2 regions of the Alteromonas sp. ABH2_165 genome follow, and region 2 is predicted to be linked to the other one. Evidence: predicted binding sites of a transcription regulator. Region 2 holds the regulator's gene; the other holds the start of a gene.

Region 1 (10,978 bases), 120 kb from region 2:
CTGCTGAGCATTTTCCTTTCCAAGCCAATAGTACCCGTTCAAACTCGGATCTCGCTGTTGAATGGACCGACGAGAAATATAGTCTCTTGCCGTTAATAAGGCTCTAACCGCAATCTTTCTTAAATGTACTCCAAAACTGCTACCAGTGTTTACTCTTGTAAGCATCCTGACAGTGTTATTTGTTCCGCTGTCAGGGTTAGCGGTGCCGCTTTCAGTAGTGCGTTCACACCAAGAATATTACTGCCTCTTGGCAGTACAGAGACATCCACCGGCCCAACTTCGCAATGCCCACCAATACGTACTGAATCGAGACGATATTGAGACACCGTGACAATTTTACCGTTGGCCATTCGCGCGGCGGCTTTACTGGTTGCAGTCAGCTTTTTGCTTCGATTTAACGCTTTGAAGGTTTGCTCATTGAGTGTCAATAAACTGGAACCCGTATCGAGCAGGAATGATGCTTTAACCGCCGAGTCGAGCGTGGCATCCAGATACAATGTACCGCCCGCATGTTGTTGTAGACTGATGGTTTGCTCACTGGCTAGCGCATGCATCGACAGCAATGTTAGCGCGAATATCAGTACGCTTTTTAATGGGCTCTTTAATAGATTAAACGACTGTGCACGGTTACTCAGGGGTTTCATGATCATTGTCCTGTTTATTAACCCTAATTACACAGCAACTATATGGCCAGTATGTAAGTGCCTGATCTCACAGACATCAAAGTCTTCAGCAAATTGGCTATCGCCCCACTAACGAGCACCGCACAACGAGATTGCACCACCAAAAAGCAAATTTCATGAAAATGCGCCTATAATGGCCTAATCAGATAGCAATCATTACCAGAATAAATAATCATTGATAGAATAAAGCTATCACCAGATAGGATTGTTTGTTAATTATTTGTTTATCACAATAACTAAGCACCATATTGATGCAAAAACAGATAAGGACACCATGATGAAATTTGCGCTAAGATTAGCCACATTCGCTTTTGCCTCTTCAATGAGCAGCTTAGTAATGGCAAGTAACGATCAAGACACCATCGACATTCAAGTTGTAGATTACTCTGGCAAGCCGCCGTTCAAGCGTGTAGTTAAAACGGTACCGGTTTCCGACGTTGCTCAACTCGAAGCACTCGGAGAAGCCGCCACAGAGTACGTGGAAGTAAAAGAAGTCATTAAACGCGGCAAGCCTCCCTATCGACGGGTTACCACTCGCATGCCAGTTTACGATGTAGCGCAGTTAGAATTACTTGAAGATGAGGACAAACCCAAATTAAAAGGTAATCGTCCTCCTTTTAAGCGTCATAAGTAACGAATTGAACGGGTTTGTTTGCCTGCAAACCCATTCTTTGCCTCTCGTCGTTATTGATAGCATTTCAACCTAGCGCTTAAAATAGCGAATACTCCCCCTCTTAAGCTTTTCACTCAGTCACTTTTGCCGAACCCATTCAGCGCTCTATCTAACCGTTTCTTCTTGAGATAGTGCCACTGCCACATTACTGTCTATAACGCGTGTTAACATTTAAAGCATCGTCATGATCATTCGGCGAGCATCACAAAAAAGGATTACTCGTGTTTACCAGCAAACTAAAAGCCATTGCGTTATCCACAGCGCTGATCACCAGCCAAGCCAGCGCCTTCGATATCATTGCCCACCGCGGCGCATCTGGCTATTTGCCTGAACATACCCTGGAAGCTGCTTCTCTGGCGTTTGCTCAGCAACCCGATTTCATCGAACAAGATGTGGTGGCGACGAAAGACGGCGAATTGGTTGTGCTTCACGATATTCATCTGGAAACCGTAACCGATGTGGCTTCGAAGTTTCCCGAACGCTCTCGTGACGATGGCCGTTGGTACGCACTGGATTTTACGCTAGCGGAATTACGTACATTGCAAGTAAAAGAACGGTCGGATACCGATGGAAAACAAGTGTTTGCCAATCGCTATCATGGCAGCAAAGCCCTGTTTACCGTTGCTACATTGGATGAACACATTGAACTTATCAGTGAACTTAACCGCGAGTTCAAAAGCAATATTGGCTTTTATACTGAAATCAAATCCCCTGCCTGGCATAAAAAAGAAGGCGTAGATATCAGTCAACAACTACTGGACACATTGGCGCGCTACAATCTCAATGGCAAAAATGCGAACATTTATGTGCAGTGTTTTGATTTTGCTGAAGTGAAGCGCTTACGCAACGAGCTTGGTTTTAAAGGCAAGATTGTCTTACTGCTGGCCGACAACAGTTGGGGCGAGTCTGCGACCGATTATCAGGCGCTGCTAACCCGACAAGGCATGCAGGATATAGCAAAATACGCCGACGGCATTGGCCCCTGGTTCCCACAGCTATTAGACATGAAAGCGCTGCAGCAAGGTAAGGTTGTTCCGAGTCCCTGGCTGGCAACGGCAAAAAAAGAAGGCCTGGTTATCCACCCTTATACATTTCGGATTGATGCACTCCCCACGGGAATGACTGCAGAGCAGATCCTTGGATTATTAACGGGACCACTGGCAGTAGATGGCGTATTTACCGATCAAATTCCCCCCGTGAAGAATTTTCTGCGACAAAGTGGTAAATAGCAAAACGCCGGCAGTCTTGCCGGCGTTTTAGTTTCTCACTGTGGCGTGTCTATCCTTTGGACAAGCGCACTACAACCCTACGGTTCATTGCCCGTGAATCGGCATTGGTGTTTGGTGAAATGTGGCGTTTCTCACCATGCCCGGTAACTTCAATTCTCTCAGCATCCACCCCCATAGAGGTGAAGAACGACTTTACCTGCTCCGCACGACGAATAGAAAGCTGCTCGTTGCTATAGCGACTTCCATAGCTATCGGTGTAGCCATCGAGAAGTACTAACTCCAATTCTTTATCTTCTTTTAAGTACTCGCCAATCATACTCAATCGCTTTTGCGAGTATTTTGTGAGGTCAACACTGCTTTTCTCGTAGGACAACACGGTATATGCAATATCGTCGAAATTGTAAGGCAGGAGCTGCGAAACGCATTTCACAAAATTTCGATATACAGGTGTAAAGTTACTGGCATTCAGTGCCACGGCAACTTTATCGTACTCGTTATACCAATCTTTGTAATAAATCGTGGGCCAGTAACCCTTTTCAAGCTCGCTTAGCATGGTCCATGCAGCTTGCTCAGGTAAGTCGCCGTTGTATTGGGTTCGCAGCGTCATGTCGGCAATATTCTTGGGCATTGCTCCTGGCATCCAGGTAGGCGGCACGGAATACACCGCAGCGACATCGAATTTTTTTGGCAACAAATCCATGTCCAGTTCAAATTCCATGTTTAACTGTTTGGAAGCCACACTTGAAAATAGCGCATCGCCATAGCCCGGCACGGTGTGAGCAAGAGTGCACTGAAGGCGCGTTTGCTCTTTCAGCATCCAGTCAGATGCTTCTACGGGAGCGGCATACTGCCGCATTGCGCCCATTGCTGGCGCACTGATCAATAAGATGCCGATTAATACCTGTCGAAACATATTCCGCCCTGCTACAAAAGATGATCTGCACTTTCTTTATCGCCACGATGAGAAAAAAGTTTAGCACAGCACAACAACAATTCGCGTATTCGCAGCATTGCTTAGTTTTCAAAGGTAGATACCCAAAGCAGTTCTTGCGATAATCACGCCTTTCGCCATGATATTCCTGAACGCCCAGGCTGGTTTTTCAGCGACTATCTGTAAAATGCACGCCTTTATTATCAAGGATTTCTGCTGTTTATGTCTGAAAATGCCAATGTACTGAAGCATCGCTTTCGCGGTTATTTCCCCGTCATTATTGATGTGGAGACTGCCGGTTTCAATGCCGCCACCGACGCCCTGCTTGAAATTGCTGCGGTGACACTTCAGATGGATGAAAACGGCGATCTACACCCTCATAAAACCGTACACTTTCATGTTAACCCGTTTGAAGGGGCGAACCTCGAACAGGCTGCGCTGGATTTCAACGGTATTGATCCTCATTGTCCATTACGCGGCGCCCTTGATGAAACCGAAGTCATGAAGGAAGTGTGCAAGCAAATCAGAAAACTGCAAAAAGATGCTGACTGTCAACGCTCGGTCATTGTTGCCCACAATGCGACCTTTGATCAGAGTTTTGTGAATGCTGCTATTGCGCGAAGCAATATCAAACGCACGCCATTCCACCCTTTCGTCTCGTTTGATACCACTACCTTAGCAGGCCTTGCTGTAGGGCAAACCGTACTGGTAAAAGCCTGCCGTGAAGCCGGCATCCCGTTTGATCAGAGTGAAGCACATAGCGCGCTCTATGATGCCGAAAGAACCGCTGAGTTGTTCTGCTACATCGTTAATCGTTACAAATCACTAGGTGGATGGCCTGTAGCCGAGAACGCTTAAGCCGTTGACCAACTGACAAACACTGGAACATTTGGGTAATAGTTTGTCTTCCGAGAAGCGCTAGAAACAAAAACGCCGCGATGATTTTCATCAGCGCGGCGTAGAGGTATCACACCGTCGATTAAAGCTTGTCAGCTTCTTCTGACAGGTATTTAGCAACACCTGCTGGGGATGCGTCCATGCCAGACTTACCTTCAGTCCAACCTGCTGGACATACTTCACCATGCTCTTCATGGAAGCTCAGTGCGTCAACCATACGCAGCATCTCGTCGATGTTCCGACCCAGAGGCAGATCGTTAACCACCTGGTGACGTACATTGCCTTCACCGTCGATCAGGAAAGAACCACGGAACGCTACACCTGCTTCTGGGTGCTCAACGTCATATGCCTGGCAGATTTCATGCTTAACGTCAGCAACCAGTGTGTACTTAACCGGACCAATACCGCCTTCATTTACTGGCGTGTTTCTCCACGCATTGTGAGAGAACTGAGAATCGATAGATACACCAATCACTTCTACACCGCGCTTCTGGAACTCTTCGTAACGCTTGTCAAAAGCAATCAGTTCAGAAGGACATACAAAAGTGAAGTCCAGCGGGTAAAAGAAGATAACCGCTTTTTTACCTTTAATCGCTTCGCTTAAAGTGAAAGTATCAACGATTTCACCACTGCCTAAAACAGCTGCTGCAGTAAAGTCAGGGGCCGGACGGCCTACCAGTACGCTCATTGTTTGCTCCAAATTTTTTCAGATTGTTATAGTTTTGCCATTGCGGCACTTTCAATATAGGTGCGGATAAATGAAAGCCAAGTATTCTGTTGTCAAAATCTATCGATGTTATTAATCGCCACTGTATTTAGTCTAAAGTTTAATCATAAAAATGATCTTTCCACCTTGCCAAACATACAAATAGCAATTATTATCATTAACGATTTAATTTAACGGGTTGGTAGTATGTTTGTTTGCATGTGTTATGGCGTAACAGATAAAGACATCAAAAATGCAGTAGAACAAGATGGCGTAGGTAACATCCGTGAACTTCGTCAGCAACTCGATCTGGGTAATCAATGCGGAAAGTGCATTCAGATGGCTCAGCAAATTATCGATTCAACAATTATCGATGAAACGTTATTCAAAGAGGTTTGCTAACTAACCTTCCCCTTTATTTCAGTTTTATTTTACGCCTTCCAGGGTTCAGCGCCCTAGCACGTTTAACGCCCTCAAGCTTCTTTCGAACACGAACCTGCACACGTTCTTAAAAATCATATCGCGACTGCAAGTACCAGAATCCGCCGTTCATGCCTGAAGGTGATGTAGGTGGATACAGCGCCCCGACTACATCTGCATAGGGATTAATTTGCGGCGTTGTATTAAATACATTCGAAGCCCCTAACGCCACCGTCAAGTTTTCAGAGTAATGCCAGCTTAATTCCGCATCCAGGGTAATCATGCTGCTACCGTCGATATCCATTCCCGCAGCCGCATCAACATGGTCTTCATAAAACGCGCCATAGTACTTAAGCCGCCAAAGCATAGACCAGGCCTGCCAGTGTTGCTTTAAGGTAGTGGTTATCCGCACGGCGGGAAGGTTGTCTTCCAGCATGCGCACCCGCTGCGGTGTCAGACTAGGCACCAGTAACACTTTACCATCAGGCTGAGTTTGCGGAAAAGCCGAAAGCCGCTTAACCCGCGTATCTGTCCAGTTAAATGATGTCGTTAGCGCATTGGTCACATCCGCCAAATCAAACCGGTAATTCAATACAATATCGACACCCTGTGTCGCAGTATCAAAATCATTGGCAAAATATTTAATCGCGCGATAGTTGTCGGCTTCGGGATTACCTTGTGCGATAAGTTGTTCCACGTCGTCTGCAGTAAGAGGAATGGCGGATGTGGTACTGATACGGTCATACAGACGAATATTGAAATAATCGACGGTGAGATAAAAATCCTCGTCCCAAAAGGCGACCAGTCCAATGCTGCTGTTAATCGATTCTTCTGGGGTTAGCGGTTCGGCACCCAGCATTTGCGAGATAGGATGCGTAGGAGGCAGCGTTGCTTGATCTTCCAGACCCGTTGACGCATAGGCTGTAGTAATGTTGATGACATTGCTCTGCCCCACCGTGGGCGCCTTAAAGCCCGAGCTGAGAGAGCTTCGAAAAGAAACGATATCGTTTAACTGGTATCGCAGATTGACCTTACCATCTAGGGTAGAGCCAAAATCAGAGAAGTGCTCTGAGCGCAATGCGGTGGCAAGTTGCAGATCTTCGCTCAGGAACATTTCCACATCGGCATATAAGGCCCAGTTGTGGCGGCTCCAGTCCCCTGCAGTTACTGGCTGATAACCCGGAAAGCCATTAGAACCAATACCAAAGCCAGGAGAAGTCGCAACTTCTGCATTGTTCGCAAACGGCCCTTCAATCCACGACGCGTCATCCCCTGCCTGCTGGCTATAGCGCTCACGTCGCCACTCCATACCCGTGGCGAAACTGATAGGTTTAGATGTCCAACTGTCTAAGAAGCGAGAAAAATCCAGGTTGATGGTACGCTCTAACTGACTAACTGCACCGGGCGTAAAACTGGTTGGGGTTGCTTCGCCTAGTGAGGGGTTAATGGTGTTATGCAAGCGGTAGCTCACATTCGAATAACCGACACTGGCACTAAGATCAAAAAGCCAATCATCATTGAGCTCACCACGAATGCCCGCAAATGCAGAACCGTCTTTTATCACTCCGCCAAAACGTGGCGTGAAACCACCGGGAAACCACTCATTAAATGCAAAACAGTTCTGGCCCAGCGGAGTAGAATTATCCGCGATTTGCAAATAGGCGGGGTCGTCCAACACGTTGTTGTCGGTGATAAAAATATCGGGACACGTTATCCCCTGCCCTAAGCCATCTTTGTCTGCGACGAGAAGTTTGGCTGTATCACTGTTTGGATCAGCAAAAATCCCCAGTCTGGTATGAGGGTGACGATAGTAAAATCCGCCCTCAATTTCACGACGTGCAGCGGTACCAAACCAATAGACATCGACTTTCTCGGTTAGCGGAACTGCCGCATTAAAAGCCAGTTTGGCGTCGCTATTTACATCCAGCGCTCCCCATACCTGGGAGGGGGATGAAACAAACGTATTACCGGCGTCGATAAGCGCTTGTGCGTCGGCACGCTGCACAGAACGACTCGTGCCATTTCGTTGTTGGTACTCTGCCGTGATATTAAAAAAGCCACTTCCCAATGACGTGCCAAGGTTCCCTTGTAGATGAACCAGTTCACCATCACCTTCATAATACTCACCGGTTTTCGCGCTGAGGTATCCCCCCTCTCGACGATCGTCGAGCACAAAGTTGATAACCCCAGCAATCGCGTCCGAACCGTACTGTGCTGCGGCGCCGTCGCGAAGCACTTCCACCTGTCTCATGGCACCGGCGGGCAAGACTGAAATATCAGGCCCCTGTGCACCATCTGATAAACCGCCGCCCAGGAACGTAATCACAGAAGAGCGATGACGTCGCTTGCCATTAAGTAACACCAGCGTGTGGTCGGCAGCCATCCCTCGCAGATTGGCCGGGCGTACTAAGCTAGCGGCATCGTTAATGGGCTGATCGTTTACATTCAGTGACGGTACAACACCGGCCAACATGCTTAACACATCAGAACTGCCCTGGGCTTGGAGTGTATCACCGGCAATAATGTCTAGTGGCACCGGCGACTCAACCACTGAACGTGGTGCACTGCGGGTGCCTACGATAGCGATGCGTTCAATAGAAAAACCGATGTCATCATTAATGCGGGATTTAGGTGGACGCGGTGGTGGCTGGCGTAACTCAACAATAGGCTTTACGGTTAGCATGCCGGTAGCATCAATCTGCACGGCGAGCTCGGTTCCCTTCAAAAGATGAAGTAACCCCTCCTGCAGGGTAAAAGTACCCGACAAGCCATTAGCTTGCACTTTCTCGGCGAGTTCATAAGGAAACAGTAAAGTGGTATTCGCTTGTTTAGCGAATTCTGTTAACGCAACATCCGCCCGCTGCGCAGGAATGTCGAATTCAATTTTCTGTTGAGCCATTGCAACAGATGCAGCGAAGTAGCTGGCTGCAACTAATCCGGTGATGCGAAGCTGTCGTCTAAGGCGTTGGCTTACTAATGGAAAGCGCATGAACAGGCTAGGTGTCAAAAGTATTAAAAATTAACATTGTCGAATTTTCACTATTACGTGGTTTCGTTATTATTATTCAGCGCTGATTCGCTTACAGGCTATACATATAGTGAGTTACAAAGTATTGATGTTGCTGTTAATGCAGTATAACGACTTTTCTGACTTCCACAACGCTACCTACATACTACGACCGGCACAGTATACCAATGGTCGGAATAATAAAAATTAATACTAAGATAATTTGAGAATTGCCACATCCACTGTGAACGAGGCTAATAAAAATTGATATAAGGCAAAAAAATAGCCGCCCGCTATGAAGCGGGCTACTCTTGAATTAGCTTTCTTGCTCTGACAATTGAATCGTCATAGCATCCACTCGCTTGTGCTCGATATGGAAGCTGTTTTTAAGTGCAGATAGCAGGCCACTGATATCACCTACCTTGAAATATCCAGCCACGCGCTTTTTACGCAGTTCTACGCCATCTATTTCGAAGCTGACAGCGGTGTAACGTTCAATTTCACGTAAAGCATCTTCTAACGCTTCACCTTTGAATACAATCATGCCCTGTTGCCAAGCGAGATCTTGCTCCATGGCATCATCGTCGAGATTTTTCAGATCGCTGAGGATACCGTCGACATTGGCTTTTTCACCAGCGGCCAGTAACTTAAGGTCAGCGCGAGTTGTTCCAGACTTTATTACATCTGCAATTTCCTCCCGGGAAATCGAAGACACTTTATCTTGCACCAGAACTCGCCCTTCAGTGACGACCAATTCAAATGCCTCGTCGTTGGTATACTGCATGTTAAACGCCGTACCGATGGCGGTGACGGTGTTAATACCAGCAGTCACGGTGAAAGGTCTGCTTGCATCGTGGGCAACGGTGAAGTGGGCTTCACCCTTGATTAAATCAATGATCCGCTCGTCTTCATCAAACTTAATGTGAATCGCGGAGTTAGTATTCATGTGCACCACTGAACCGTCGTTCAGGGTCAGGGTTTTCTGCTCACCAATGGCCGTTCCTACTCGCTGGACCAACTGATAGCCGGAATCGCTCTGATTAAGCCAATAGGAATCCACCATCATGGCAGCAGCGGCAACCATCAAAATAAAACCCGCGGCAACGCTCCAGCGTGCCTGGCGCAAAATGCTCTTAGCTTTGCGGGCTTCGCCGTTATATTGATTACGATCTGGGAACAGCCCTTTTAATTCATTAAGTACGCTCAAGTCGTCCCACAATTGAGCCACTTCGAAAAGGATCCTGCGATGACTGGAACTTGCGCCCAACCATGCATGCAGTGATTCGGTCTCTTCACTACTCAAACCGCGATCAATCCGGCTTATCCACAAACACGCTTCTTCGTGGATATCGTCCTTGCTGGTAAATTTACTGACATTACTCATGGCTTAACTACTATGATTGTCCTGATGATGTTTAGGCTTAACGGGTTTGTCTCTGGATGTGTCACCGGATGACGCCAGAAATTTAGAGCACTGTAACAGGCCTTTCGCCACATGTTTCTCTACAGTACTTTCACTTAGCCCCACAAGCTCAGCAATGTCGCGCTGGCTCATGCCATAAACTTTCTTTAATAAAAATACTCGCTTCACTTCTGGCGACAAAGATTCAGTCGCACGACAGAAATGAATAAATCGCTCTTTACTTTCGACATGCTTTTCAAGGTTATATCCAATGAGATCATTAGATAGCATGTCCATATCGTCTACCGCCTGATTTAACTGGCTGGCAGCACTGTTCACATGATTAAGCGCAAGGTTTCTTGCTGTTTTGAGCATGTAAGTGCGTTCGTAGCGGATCTCTTGTGTAAGTTCTGCTTCGTAACTTTTTATGAACGCTTCCTGCACGATGTCTTCGATATCATCCGAACTGACAATAGCGCCCACAGCCCGCATCATTTTTGTGCGGTATTTTATAAATGTGGCAGCAATAGTCGACTTTCTGGTCATATTCTCTTCGCAGTATATGTAGCAAAACCGTTACAACACAGGCTATATTGCCAGTTTATTACTACATAAGTCATGCATTTTTTGTACTTTTTACAGCCAATAAAGGGGGCAAAGCCCCCTTTTAATTGACAGTTCTAGTTATTAGAAGGTGTAAATACCACGAACGTAGTAGAAACCACCATTGATACCCAGTGGTGAAGTTACCGGATACATCGCACCAGCAATCTCATTATCGTACTGCGTATTGCGGTCTGGGTACTCATCCAGCGCATTCTTCGCACCTACAACAACCTGCAGGTCGTCGGTAAAGTGATAACCCACTTCAACGTCTAGGCTCAGCTCGGAACCAATATTGTCGATAGGCAGACCTGAATCCAGGTGATCTTCAAAGATGCTACCGAAATAGTTCAGACGACCCAGTACGCGCCAGTCACCATTGGTGTGGTTGGCAGTAAAGCTCCAACGGGTTGCTGGCAGGTTGTCT
Region 2 (10,978 bases):
TAACACACCGGCCACATAACGCGGCTTGTCTGGGGTTTTCGCGGTAAATTCATCGCAGGCTTTGCGGGCCAGTTTCGCCGCGGCAATATTGATGTCTTTTGACTGCGCTTCCATGTCGTAATCGGCCATGGCGATGGTGGTGGCGTTAAAGGTATTGGTTTCAATGATATCCGCCCCTGCCTCAAGATAAGCACAGTGAATATCGTAAATGATCTTGGGCTGTGTAATGGCCAGCAAGTCATTATTGCCCTTCACATCGCAGTGCCAGTCGGCGAATTCCTTGCCGCGATAATCTTCTTCTTCCAGCTTGTGTTCCTGGATCATGGTGCCCATGGCGCCATCCAGGATAAGAATGCGTTTTGCTGCCGCGTCCAGCAGAGCGTGTTGTTTGTCTGAACTCACGGGTTACCTCTTCGGCTGGGCTTTTTCTGCCAGCTGGTTCAAATCGTACGGGGTAGTCTGGTAAACATAATAGTTCAGCCAGTTATTAAACATGAGACTACCATGAGACCGCCAACGGACTAAAGGCGCTTTTGTCGGATCGTCGTCGGTAAAATAATTTGCCGGAATGGCAGGATGCAAATCTGCCTGTAAGTCGCGATAGTATTCATCGTGCAGCGTTTCCGGATCGTATTCCGGGTGGCCTGTTACGAACACCATCCGCTTATCATCAGACACCACGGTGTAGGCACCTGCTTCAGGGGATTCGGTGATTACGTGCAAACCTTTCACGCTATTGTAGACATCTGAATCGATATAGCCAAACCGGGAATGTGGCGCATAAAAGTACGGGTCGAAACCGCGCAGCAATTCATTGTACGGGTCTAGTACCTTATGCTCGAATACACCAGATAACTTATTATCACGAAGCGCTCGCTGTACACCATAAAAGTGGTACATAGCCGCATGTGCTGCCCAGCAAAGATACATGGTGGACTGCACGTTGCGTTGTGCCCACTCCAGAATATCTTTCATGTTGTCCCAGTATTTCACATCTTCGTAGGGCAAATGCGCCAACGGTGCGCCAGTCACGATCAGACCATCGTACTTCTTACTTTCGATTTCTGAGAAGTCGTGATAAAAGGCGTCCATGTGCGCCTGGGGTGTATGTTTGGGTGCCAGATTATCGACACGAATAAGGTTAACGTTCACCTGCAGTGGCGTGTTAGAAAGCAACCTGAGGATTTGAACTTCTGTCTCAATTTTATTCGGCATCAGGTTCAGGATCCCTACTTCCATAGGGCGAATATCCTGAGTGGCGGCTCGGTTGCTGTCCATAGTGAAAATATTTTCACCGGATAACACGTCCTGCGCGGGAAGTTGACCTGGGATACAGATAGGCATGGATGCTCCAATGATTGACAGAATATGCCGCTATTGTGGCTGAATCACTTGCGATGTCAACATCTTTACGGCTGGACGTCTAAACGGCTTAAGTTTTACCTTAGGAGTTGAAGCACATATCGCTTGGTAAAGCATAGCACCCTTGATAATTGCCTGCGTGGCTGTTAGCGAAAGTATCGGGGAAAGGTATTGCAGATTAATTAGAGATGCACACCAGCATGATTAACTTCGCTGGCTGTGCATACTCATCAGCAGTTCAGCTTCTGCTCTGGGCAAGTCACAAGCTTGCATCACCTCTTCCACTGAAGCGCCCGACTTTACCAGTTCGGCGGCACGGGTGTATAAGCGCATTGAAGGGTCCTGTTGCTTCACTTCCCGCAACTGGTTTTCAAACTGGTCACATTGGTCGGCCAATTCACGCATGTGCTTTCCCTGCACCATGGAGCGGGTTTGCATTTCGGCAATTTGGTTTTCAAGATTTTTCACATCGTCACTGAGCATGTCGGCGCGGGATTCGCTCTCAAGATGCGTTTGTATAAGGTGAGTCAAACGCTTATTAAAATGAAAATACAGCCAGATAACGGCAACAACAGCCAGAAGCCCTGTAGCAATGGCAAGTAAGGACAAGGCCGATACATCCATATAAACGTTAATTCTCCAAAAATTGGGAAAGGAAAGAAGCTCAGGCACTGCCCGCCGGGTAACGGGCAGTGATATTGCTTAGAAGCCGCTCAGTTCGTCCCATTCGTCATCACTGAGTAACTTGTTCAGGTCGACAAGAATCAACAATTCGCCATCGCGGTTGCTCACGCCCTGAATAAACTTGGCACTCTCTTCTGTGCCTACGTTTGGCGCGCTGTCAATTTCTGAAGACTTCAAATAAACCACTTCAGCAACGCTATCAACCAGAATACCCACTACCTGTTCATCCGACTCGATAATTACGATACGGGTATTGTCTGTGGTATCAGCAGGCATCAAGCCAAAGCGGGCACGGGTATCGATAACGGTAACAACATTACCACGCAAATTAATGATACCTAGTACATAGTCTGGCGCGCCAGGTACTGGGGCAATTTCTGTATAGCGCAGTACTTCCTGTACTTGCATAACGTTGATGCCGTATGTTTCTTCACCTAAACGGTAGGTGACCCATTGAAGCACCTGATCTTTCTCAGGTGAATTATTACTTGTGGTCTTGTCATTCATTAACCTGGCTCCCCGCTAAGGCGTTTGGTCATTACTGCCTAAGCCGTTATTTAGCATTGCAATTAACTGATATACGTCGATTAACGCACACATTCTTTCTTTTACCATGCCCGCTAACCATGGACGTTTGCCACCGGCCTCACGCCATTTCACTTCGTCCTTGGTAAGAGTAACGGTATTGACCAGTTTGTCGCTGGCTAGGCCCCACAAACTGTCCCCTAACATAATAAGATACTGATAGTTTAGCGTTTCTGCGAGATTTTGATCGTATTTTTCTGGCATAACCCACATTGCAGTATCAACAACGTTTATTTTTTGTTCACGATGCAGCATCACCCCTTTAAACCACTTAGGCTTACCGATGAGCCCACCGACTTTTTCCATGCGGTGGATACCGCCTAGTGTCACTAAAGGCACCGCCAGTGTGAGACCAGCTACCTCAAAAAACAGTGCCTGGAAACGATTCTCAAGCAAATCCTGAATGGGCCGGTGAGTCACCGGCTCTTGAGGTACCACAATGGCTTCTGCAGAAGCAATGCTTTCCTCAATTTCTTCCACCACAGGCGCAGCCACGTCAACCTCTTCAACGGGCGTTGCTACCGGTTCCCGGGCCACGATGTCAGCAGTCGCCTGCTCAAGTAACCGAGCGGTGTTTGCCGTGACATCTGCCGGGTCTTCCGGACTCTGTAGTAAGCTGTCCAGATACGCCTGCATCACATCTTCACGGGCGAACGGCGTACTCTTGCTCATAGTCGACTCATAGTTCCAATTCATCTAACAGTTTAGTATAGGCGAAGACCCCTCGCGATCTCGGATAAACCACAGAGGCAGGTGTCTGTGCCTGACTCGCATCTCTGAACCGAGTATCGACGGGAATGACATCACTCCACACTTTACTGCCGTAATCGTCTTGCAATTTTTGATGTGCCTGGATGGCCGCATTTGTCCTGCGATCAAACATAGTTGGCACAATCAATGTGTCAAATTCCTTACGTAACGAACGCCCCATAATCTCTAGGGTGTGCACCATTCTGTCGAGACCTTTAAGTGCCAAAAATTCGGTTTGCACCGGCACCACCACTTTATGGCAGGCTGCCAGCGCATTCACCATCAATACACCCAATACAGGTGGGCAGTCGATCAGTACGTAATCGAACTCCTTTTCCACAGTCTGCAAGGCTTTTTTAAGAATAAGTCCCATACCATTTTGCATACCCATTTGTCGGTCCAGCGTGGCTAATGCCATAGATGCCGGAAGAATAAACAAGCTGTCTAATTTGGTGGGGCACAAACTGTCCAGTACCCTATCGGCAGATATCTCCTGATGATTAATAAAAATATCGTAAACAGAGGCACTTAGTTCTTCTGCATCGGTACCAAAGTAATAACTGAGCGACGCGTGAGGATCGGTGTCGATTAATAACACCCGTTTACCCTGTTGCGCTAGAATGCCTCCCAGCGTAACGGTGGTCGTGGTTTTTCCCACTCCTCCCTTCTGGTTGGCAATCGTCCATATTTTCAACCTTCAACTCCTGCTGATTGAATTCGCTCTACATCATCTCAGAGCGGATACACGATGCAATATGTTCAATATTGATGCTCTTTTCCGCAATACCGGCTTTTGCCACAGCCTGCGGCATGCCATAAACCACGCAAGAATCTTCATCCTGAGCCCACACCTTTGCGCCTTTTTTATGCAACGCGTCACAGCCTTCGCGCCCGTCTGCTCCCATACCGGTAAGGATCACACACAGTACGTCGCCGCCGTAAATATCAACCAAACTGTTAAAGGTAATATCCACGCTGGGCTTGTAGGTATCTTTCTCGTGAGCATGCGCATCACGCAATGCAATATTTGGCAAAGAGCGGGAATCTACCACCATCTGCTTGCCCCCTGGCGCCAAATACGCACAACCAGGCCGCAGGATGTCACCTTGCTCCGCTTCTTTCACAGAGATATCACAGTTGTTGTGTAAACGCTGAGCAAACGCATTGGTAAACGTTCCGGGCATATGCTGAACCAGAACAATAGGATGAGGAAAGTTAGCAGGTAAACCTGAAAGCACTTTTTGTAATGCCACAGGCCCGCCGGTTGATGCACCAATGGCAAGGCACTTATAACGCTTGCCTGAGGCTTTAACTTGAGACACCACTGGTGCGGCACTGGCACTTTCTGCCCGCCCTGTAAGCACAGACGAGCTTTTAAAAAACGTGGCTTTGGGTGCATTGGCAGGCATCGGAGGCGCAGGCTTAGGTGCTGGAGCTGCACGGGCCATTGGCGGTCGGCGTATACCCACACCGCGTCGCGCAAGTAACCTGACTTTGGTTCTCAGCAGGCTCGCAGCGTCTTTGCGATTTTTAGAGATCTCTTCAAATTTCTTCGGAAGAAAATCCAACGCACCAGCTTCCAGTGCGTCCAGGGTAGCCTGAGCACCTTCGTGAGTCAGCGATGAAAACATCAAAATTGGAATTGGACGTTTAGCCATAATCTTTTTGACCGCCGTGATGCCGTCCATTACCGGCATCTCGACGTCCATGGTCACTACATCCGGCGATAGCTTGACAAGCATATCCAGCGCTTCTTCGCCGTTACAGGCTTCACCTACAACCTGAAGTTCTCTGTCTTCATCCAGAATTTCACGGACACGGCGACGATAAAACGTTGAGTCGTCCACAACAAGGACTTTAAACGCCATAACAAGAAGTTCCTTTACTAGCAGCTATGACCGACGGGCATAGCGCTTAAGAAGACTTGGGATATCCAGAATGAGTGCAATACCACCATCAGATGTAATGGTTGCACCGGCCATGCCTGGAGTTCCTTGCAACAACGCATCCAGCGGTTTAATCACCACTTCTTCCTGACCAATTAGCGCGTCGACAACAAAACCGACCTGTTGGGTACCAATTTGTACCACAACCACATGTCCTTTTTCTTTGCTAATGTCTTTTGGTCCGCGAATTAACCATTCGCCGAGGAAGAACAATGGAATCGCTTTTGAACGAACTATCATGGTCAGTTGACCATCTACCGTATTAGTCTTTTTGATATCCATGTTGATGATTTCATTCACAGCACCCAACGGCAATGCGAAGGTTTGTTTGCCAACAACAATCATCAGGGTAGGCAGAATTGCCAACGTCAGTGGGACTTTGATTTCAAGACGGGTTCCTTTACCCATCTGAGAATCAATATTTACGGTACCATTGAGTTGGTTAATCTTGGTTTTCACCACGTCCATGCCCACACCACGACCCGAAATATCACTGATTTCGGTTTTGGTGGAGAAGCCCGGGGCAAAAATCAGGTTGAATGCTTCAACATCGGACATTCTGGCTGCCGCATCGGCATCGAGAACACCGCGACTGATTGCAATTTCTTTCAGTTTTTCAGGGTCCATGCCCTTACCATCATCATCGATAGTAAGCAGAATGTGATCACCCTCTTGCGACGCTGATAGCTTAACCGTACCCATGCGCGGTTTTCCGGCATTTGCCCTGTCATCTGGCATTTCAATACCGTGGTCCACGGAATTTCTAACTAAGTGAACCAACGGATCGGCCAGTGCCTCAACCAGGTTTTTATCCAGGTCGGTATCTTCACCCTCAAGCTCAAGGGTAATTTCCTTTTTCAAGCTGCGGGCGAGGTCACGTACAACCCGAGGGAAACGACCGAAAACCTTCTTGATGGGCTGCATGCGGGTTTTCATTACCGCGCCTTGTAAGTCACCCGTTACAACGTCGAGGTTGGCAATGGCCTTCGACATGTCTTCATCGTTTGTGGTGATGCCAAGGCTAAGTAAGCGGTTTCGCACCAACACCAACTCGCCCACCATATTCATTATCTGATCGAGGCGTTTGGTATCAACCCGTACAGTGGTTTCAGCTTGCGGTGCCTTCTCTTCTTTCTTGGCTGGCGCGGCTTTAGCAGCAGGCGCAGGTTTACTGGCCGCTGCCGGTTTAGCAGGTGTCGCAGGCTTCGCCGGTTCCGCCGGTTTGGCGGCCGGAGGCGGTGTAGCTGCCTTAGGCGGCTCTGCTGCCTTAGGCGGCTCTGCTGCCTTACTCTGTTCTGCTTTCGCGGCCTGAACTGCTTTGGTCGCAGTATTGTCTACTTCGACGCCACCTGCAGGCCCTTGACCTTTACCATGCAATTGATCAAGTAAGGCTTCAAATTCGTCATCAGTGATTTCGTCGTCACCGCTATCTGCGGCCGGCTCAACGGGTGCGACTGCCGGTGCTGGCGCAGCATCTGATGGCCCTTTAAACTGCCCTTTGCCGTGAAGCTCATCAAGTAGAGCTTCAAATTCATCATCGGTGATATCTTCACCATCGCCACCCGCTGCAGGTGCCGCTGGCGCTGCCGGGGCCGGTGATGCTGCAGATTCAGCAGGACGACCAGGCGCACCTGAACCATGTAATTGGTCCAGCAAGGCTTCAAACTCATCTTCTGAGATATCTTCAATACCACTGTCGCCAGATGCCACAGCAGTAGCTTCGGGTGCAACAGGCGTTTCTTCAACAATGAGTTCTGGTTCTTCTTCGACAGGCGCCTCAACTACCGGCGCTGCGGCTGAAACATCGCCGAAAATATTTTCGTCTGCGGATTCAGGCTTACTGAGTTTATGGAGGGTATCGACCAGTGCTGTGTCTGCGGCCTCTAATGGTTCGCGGGCTTTAACACGTTCAAACATCTCAACAACCACATCCGTGGCTTGGAGAATAACATCCATAAGTTCAGGTGTTAGCGTGCGCTGACCGTTGCGCATCACGTCAAAGACGTTTTCTGCACCGTGACAAATCTCTACCAGTTCGGTTAGAGAAAGAAAACCAGCACCACCTTTTACAGTGTGATACCCACGGAAGATAGCGTTGAGGAGGTCAGCATCTTCCGGGTTGTTTTCCAGGTCGACCAGCTGTTCCTGTAATTGTTCAAGGATCTCACCAGCCTCAACCAGAAAGTCCTGTAGTATATCCTCATCAACTTCAAACGACATTCATTCGCTCCCCTAAAAACCAAGGCTTGATAGAAGGTCATCCACATCGTCTTGACCCTGTACTACATCGTCACGTTTTTCAGCATCAAGAATTGGGCCTTCTGCCTCAATCGCATCTGGCTTCTTGGTGGGTGTTTTATCTTTAGGCTGACCAGCTTCACCAAACACAGTCAACATATTCACCAAGCTATCTTCTACTTCTTTCACAAGATCGATTACACGTCGAATAACCTGCCCCGTGAGATCCTGATAACCTTGTGCCATCAACACTTCGGTTAACAGACTATTAAGTTTAGTCGAATCCTGAGATGCGTCTTTAAACAGGGAGTCAATTTCCAAACACAACGACTTAAACTCACCTAGCTCGATTTGACGGGTCATGAGTTTCTGCCATTCAGGCTCAATTGCGCCGATACGCTCTGCCAGAGATTCCGCAATAGGCATGCATGACTCGACAGCATCCATTGTGGTGTTGGCGGCTTTCTCTGTTTCTTCGATGACGTAATTCAGACGAGTCTGCGCATCGGGAATATCATCGTTGGCTAAGCCTGCGATGCGCTCGTCTAATTGAAATGTGTTTAATGCATCATGGAGCTGACGGGTAAGCTTGCCAACCTCGGCAAAGAGCTCCACAGATTCCTTGGCTGATACTGCCTCCAACAGAGCATTGGCGGATTCATCATCCCCTTGCTCTAGATAACTAACCAGTTGCTTCGCCTCTTCTAGCGAAATAGGGACTTTTTTAATGGGTGACATCCAGTAATCCTCTTCTCTGGCAGGTGCTGCTAAGTTAGCCTAAACGCTGAAAGATTTTGTCTAATTTCTCTTTTAGTGTAGCTGCTGTAAATGGTTTCACCACGTATCCATTTACGCCAGCTTGTGCAGCAGCAACAATTTGCTCTTTCTTCGCTTCTGCAGTCACCATGAGCACTGGTAAGTGTTTAAGTTTGTCGTCAGCACGGATAGCTCTAAGCAGATCGATCCCTTGCATTCCCGGCATGTTCCAGTCAGTCACGACAAAGTCGAAGTCGCCTTGCTGGAGCATAGGCAAAGCTGTACTACCATCGTCAGCTTCCTGAATATTGGAAAATCCAAGATCTTTAAGCAGGTTTTTTATGATTCGTCTCATCGTAGAAAAATCGTCTACCACGAGAATTTTCATGCTCTTGTCCAAAATAGCCTCCGGTGAAGGATAGTAAATCGTTATTAATATTGGTGTGCGCTATTCTTCAGCCTGCCAGGATTGCATTCGTGCTTTTAGTTTTAACATGGCTTGGCTGTGAATTTGACTGACTCTGGACTCACTCACGTCGAGCACTTCACCTATTTCACGTAGGTTCAGTTCCTCGTCATAGTACAGAGACAATACAATCGCTTCCCGCTCGGGTAATGTTGTTATAGCGTATGCCAGCGCTTTCTGAAAGGCGCCTTGCATAAGATCTTCTAACGGTGAGTCATTACCCTTACTTTGTTCTGTTGTGATCACATCTTCAGATACACCGAGATCTTCGATACCGATTAATTTTCCGGCATTGACCTCGTTAAGCATTTGATGATAATCATTAATGCTGACATTTAGCTTAGCAGCTATTTCAACATCGCGCGCATCTCTTCCTGTTTCTCTTTCAACTAAAGAGATAGCTTCTGTGATTGCGCGGCTATTCTTGTGCACTGAACGGGGAGTCCAGTCACCTTTTCGAATTTCATCCAGCATGGCACCGCGAATACGAATACCCGCAAACGTCTCAAAACTGGCGCCCTTCGAACCGTCAAAATTTTTCGCAGCTTCCAGCAATCCGATCATGCCAGACTGTATCAGGTCGTCCACAAGCACACTGGCAGGTAAACGGGCCATCAAATGATGGGCTATGCGTTTAACCAATGGTGCATGTCGCTCTACCAACTGTGCAGTGTCATTCTGTTGTCGGTAAGCTGCTGCTTTACTGTTCAACGTTGGTTTCCTACCGCTTGTTTAGCTACCAGTTGTTCGATGAAAAATTCGAGATGTCCGCCTGGCTGGGCAGGAACCGGCCAATTAGCCGCTTTGGTCGCCAATTGACTAATGGCTACGGCGGCAGGCGAGCCTGGGAAAGCATCAACGATGGCGGTCTGCTTTCTTACCGCTCGACGAATATTCTCGTCGAAGGGGACGGTAGCCACCAGTTCAAGCGCCACATCAAGGAAACGCCCAGTGACTTTTGATAATTTACTGAAAAGCTCCTGTCCTTCACGTATGTCCCGCACCATGTTGGCAACAATTTTAAACCGAAAAACACCGTGTTCCCGATTTAGAATTTTAATTAACGCATAGGCATCAGTGAGCGAGGTGGGTTCGTCGCACACCACGACCATAATATCCTGAGACGCCCGGGAGAAACTCAGCACCATATCGGAAATACCCGCTGCAGTATCGACAATGAGCACGTCGATTTGCGAGCGCAATTCACTGAACGCACGAATTAGACCTGCATGCTCGGTAGGCGACAATTCTGTCATTGCCTGCGTACCCGACGTTGCCGGTGCGATTTTGATGCCATGGGGGCCGGTTACCAGCACATCGTCGAGGGTGCATTCGCCAGACAGCACATGAGAAAGGTTCTTCTCTACTCGCAGTCCGAGCATAACATCGACGTTAGCCAGGCCAAGGTCGGCGTCGAGCACCATCACCCGTTTGCCTTGCTTTGCCATGGCGATGGCCGTATTCAGTGTGATGTTGGTTTTACCCACACCACCCTTACCGCCGGTGACGGCTATAACCTTAATGAGGCGTGATTGATTCATCTTTCGTAAGCTACTCGCTTGATCTTCGATCATACTGCCTTAACTGAATTAACTTCATGATTATGCTTAGTATGATTCAAACCGTACTTTTTATAAAGCTTTGCCGCTGCAGATACGAGAGATTTCGCATCAGCAACTTTAATATCTTCAGGCACCTGCTGGCCATCGGTCACATAACTCACCGGTAGCTGCTGCTCAACAGCAACGCTTAATACCTCACCCAAACTGTAGCACTCATCAATTTTAGTGAAGATACAGCCGTCGAGTTTAACCGAATTATACGCTGCAATAATGCGCTGCAGAGCAGGATATTGGGTATTAGCTTGCGCAACCAGGTATTTACGTACAGGTTGCATTTGACCGTTGCTAAACTGACCAAGTTGTTGAATTAATCGGCTATCTCGCTGACTAAAACCTGCTGTATCTATTAATATTAGACGTTTATGACGTAACTGAAAGAGTTGTTCAGCTAATTCTTCGCTACTTTGTGCTTTTCGGGTAGTACAGCCAATAATTTTGCCGTAAGTCGCCAGCTGTTCATAAGCTGCAATCCGATAGGTATCGATGGTGATCATCGCTACCTGCTCTGCCCCGTACTTTTGTGCATAACGTGCAGCAAGCTTTGCAACGGTAGTGGTTTTGCCCGTGCC

What was found. Region 2 encodes FliA, which starts transcription of late flagellar genes. Its sites were predicted from a motif close to CTAAAGNTNNNNNNNNNNNNGCCGATA; they were not measured.
Region 1: the regulator FliA is predicted to act here: its motif matches at 3,536-3,562, upstream of ACXAFQ_RS02160 (flagellar protein MotY).

The regions. Positions count from the first base shown of each region.
Region 1 is NZ_JBSWWF010000001.1:487,532-498,509, reverse strand. Features, by position in the region: gene ACXAFQ_RS02180 (fused MFS/spermidine synthase) at 1-107, shown strand, start outside; gene ACXAFQ_RS02175 (retropepsin-like aspartic protease family protein) at 150-644, opposite strand; gene ACXAFQ_RS02170 (hypothetical protein) at 1,021-1,317, shown strand; gene glpQ (glycerophosphodiester phosphodiesterase) at 1,578-2,585, shown strand; gene ACXAFQ_RS02160 (flagellar protein MotY) at 2,635-3,498, opposite strand; gene rnt (ribonuclease T) at 3,739-4,374, shown strand; gene ACXAFQ_RS02150 (peroxiredoxin) at 4,496-5,101, opposite strand; gene ACXAFQ_RS02145 (bacterioferritin-associated ferredoxin) at 5,327-5,521, shown strand; gene ACXAFQ_RS02140 (TonB-dependent receptor plug domain-containing protein) at 5,628-8,438, opposite strand; gene ACXAFQ_RS02135 (FecR family protein) at 8,863-9,930, opposite strand; gene ACXAFQ_RS02130 (RNA polymerase sigma factor) at 9,934-10,494, opposite strand; gene ACXAFQ_RS02125 (TonB-dependent receptor plug domain-containing protein) at 10,636-10,978, opposite strand, start outside.
Region 2 is NZ_JBSWWF010000001.1:372,285-383,262, reverse strand. Features, by position in the region: gene ACXAFQ_RS01650 (homocysteine S-methyltransferase family protein) at 1-402, opposite strand, end outside; gene metA (homoserine O-succinyltransferase MetA) at 406-1,344, opposite strand; gene ACXAFQ_RS01640 (DUF2802 domain-containing protein) at 1,567-1,986, opposite strand; gene ACXAFQ_RS01635 (chemotaxis protein CheW) at 2,065-2,553, opposite strand; gene ACXAFQ_RS01630 (chemotaxis protein CheW) at 2,569-3,303, opposite strand; gene ACXAFQ_RS01625 (ParA family protein) at 3,311-4,075, opposite strand; gene ACXAFQ_RS01620 (protein-glutamate methylesterase/protein-glutamine glutaminase) at 4,104-5,249, opposite strand; gene ACXAFQ_RS01615 (chemotaxis protein CheA) at 5,274-7,547, opposite strand; gene ACXAFQ_RS01610 (protein phosphatase CheZ) at 7,560-8,303, opposite strand; gene cheY (chemotaxis response regulator CheY) at 8,338-8,721, opposite strand; gene ACXAFQ_RS01600 (RNA polymerase sigma factor FliA) at 8,770-9,498, opposite strand; gene ACXAFQ_RS01595 (MinD/ParA family protein) at 9,495-10,361, opposite strand; gene flhF (flagellar biosynthesis protein FlhF) at 10,358-10,978, opposite strand, start outside.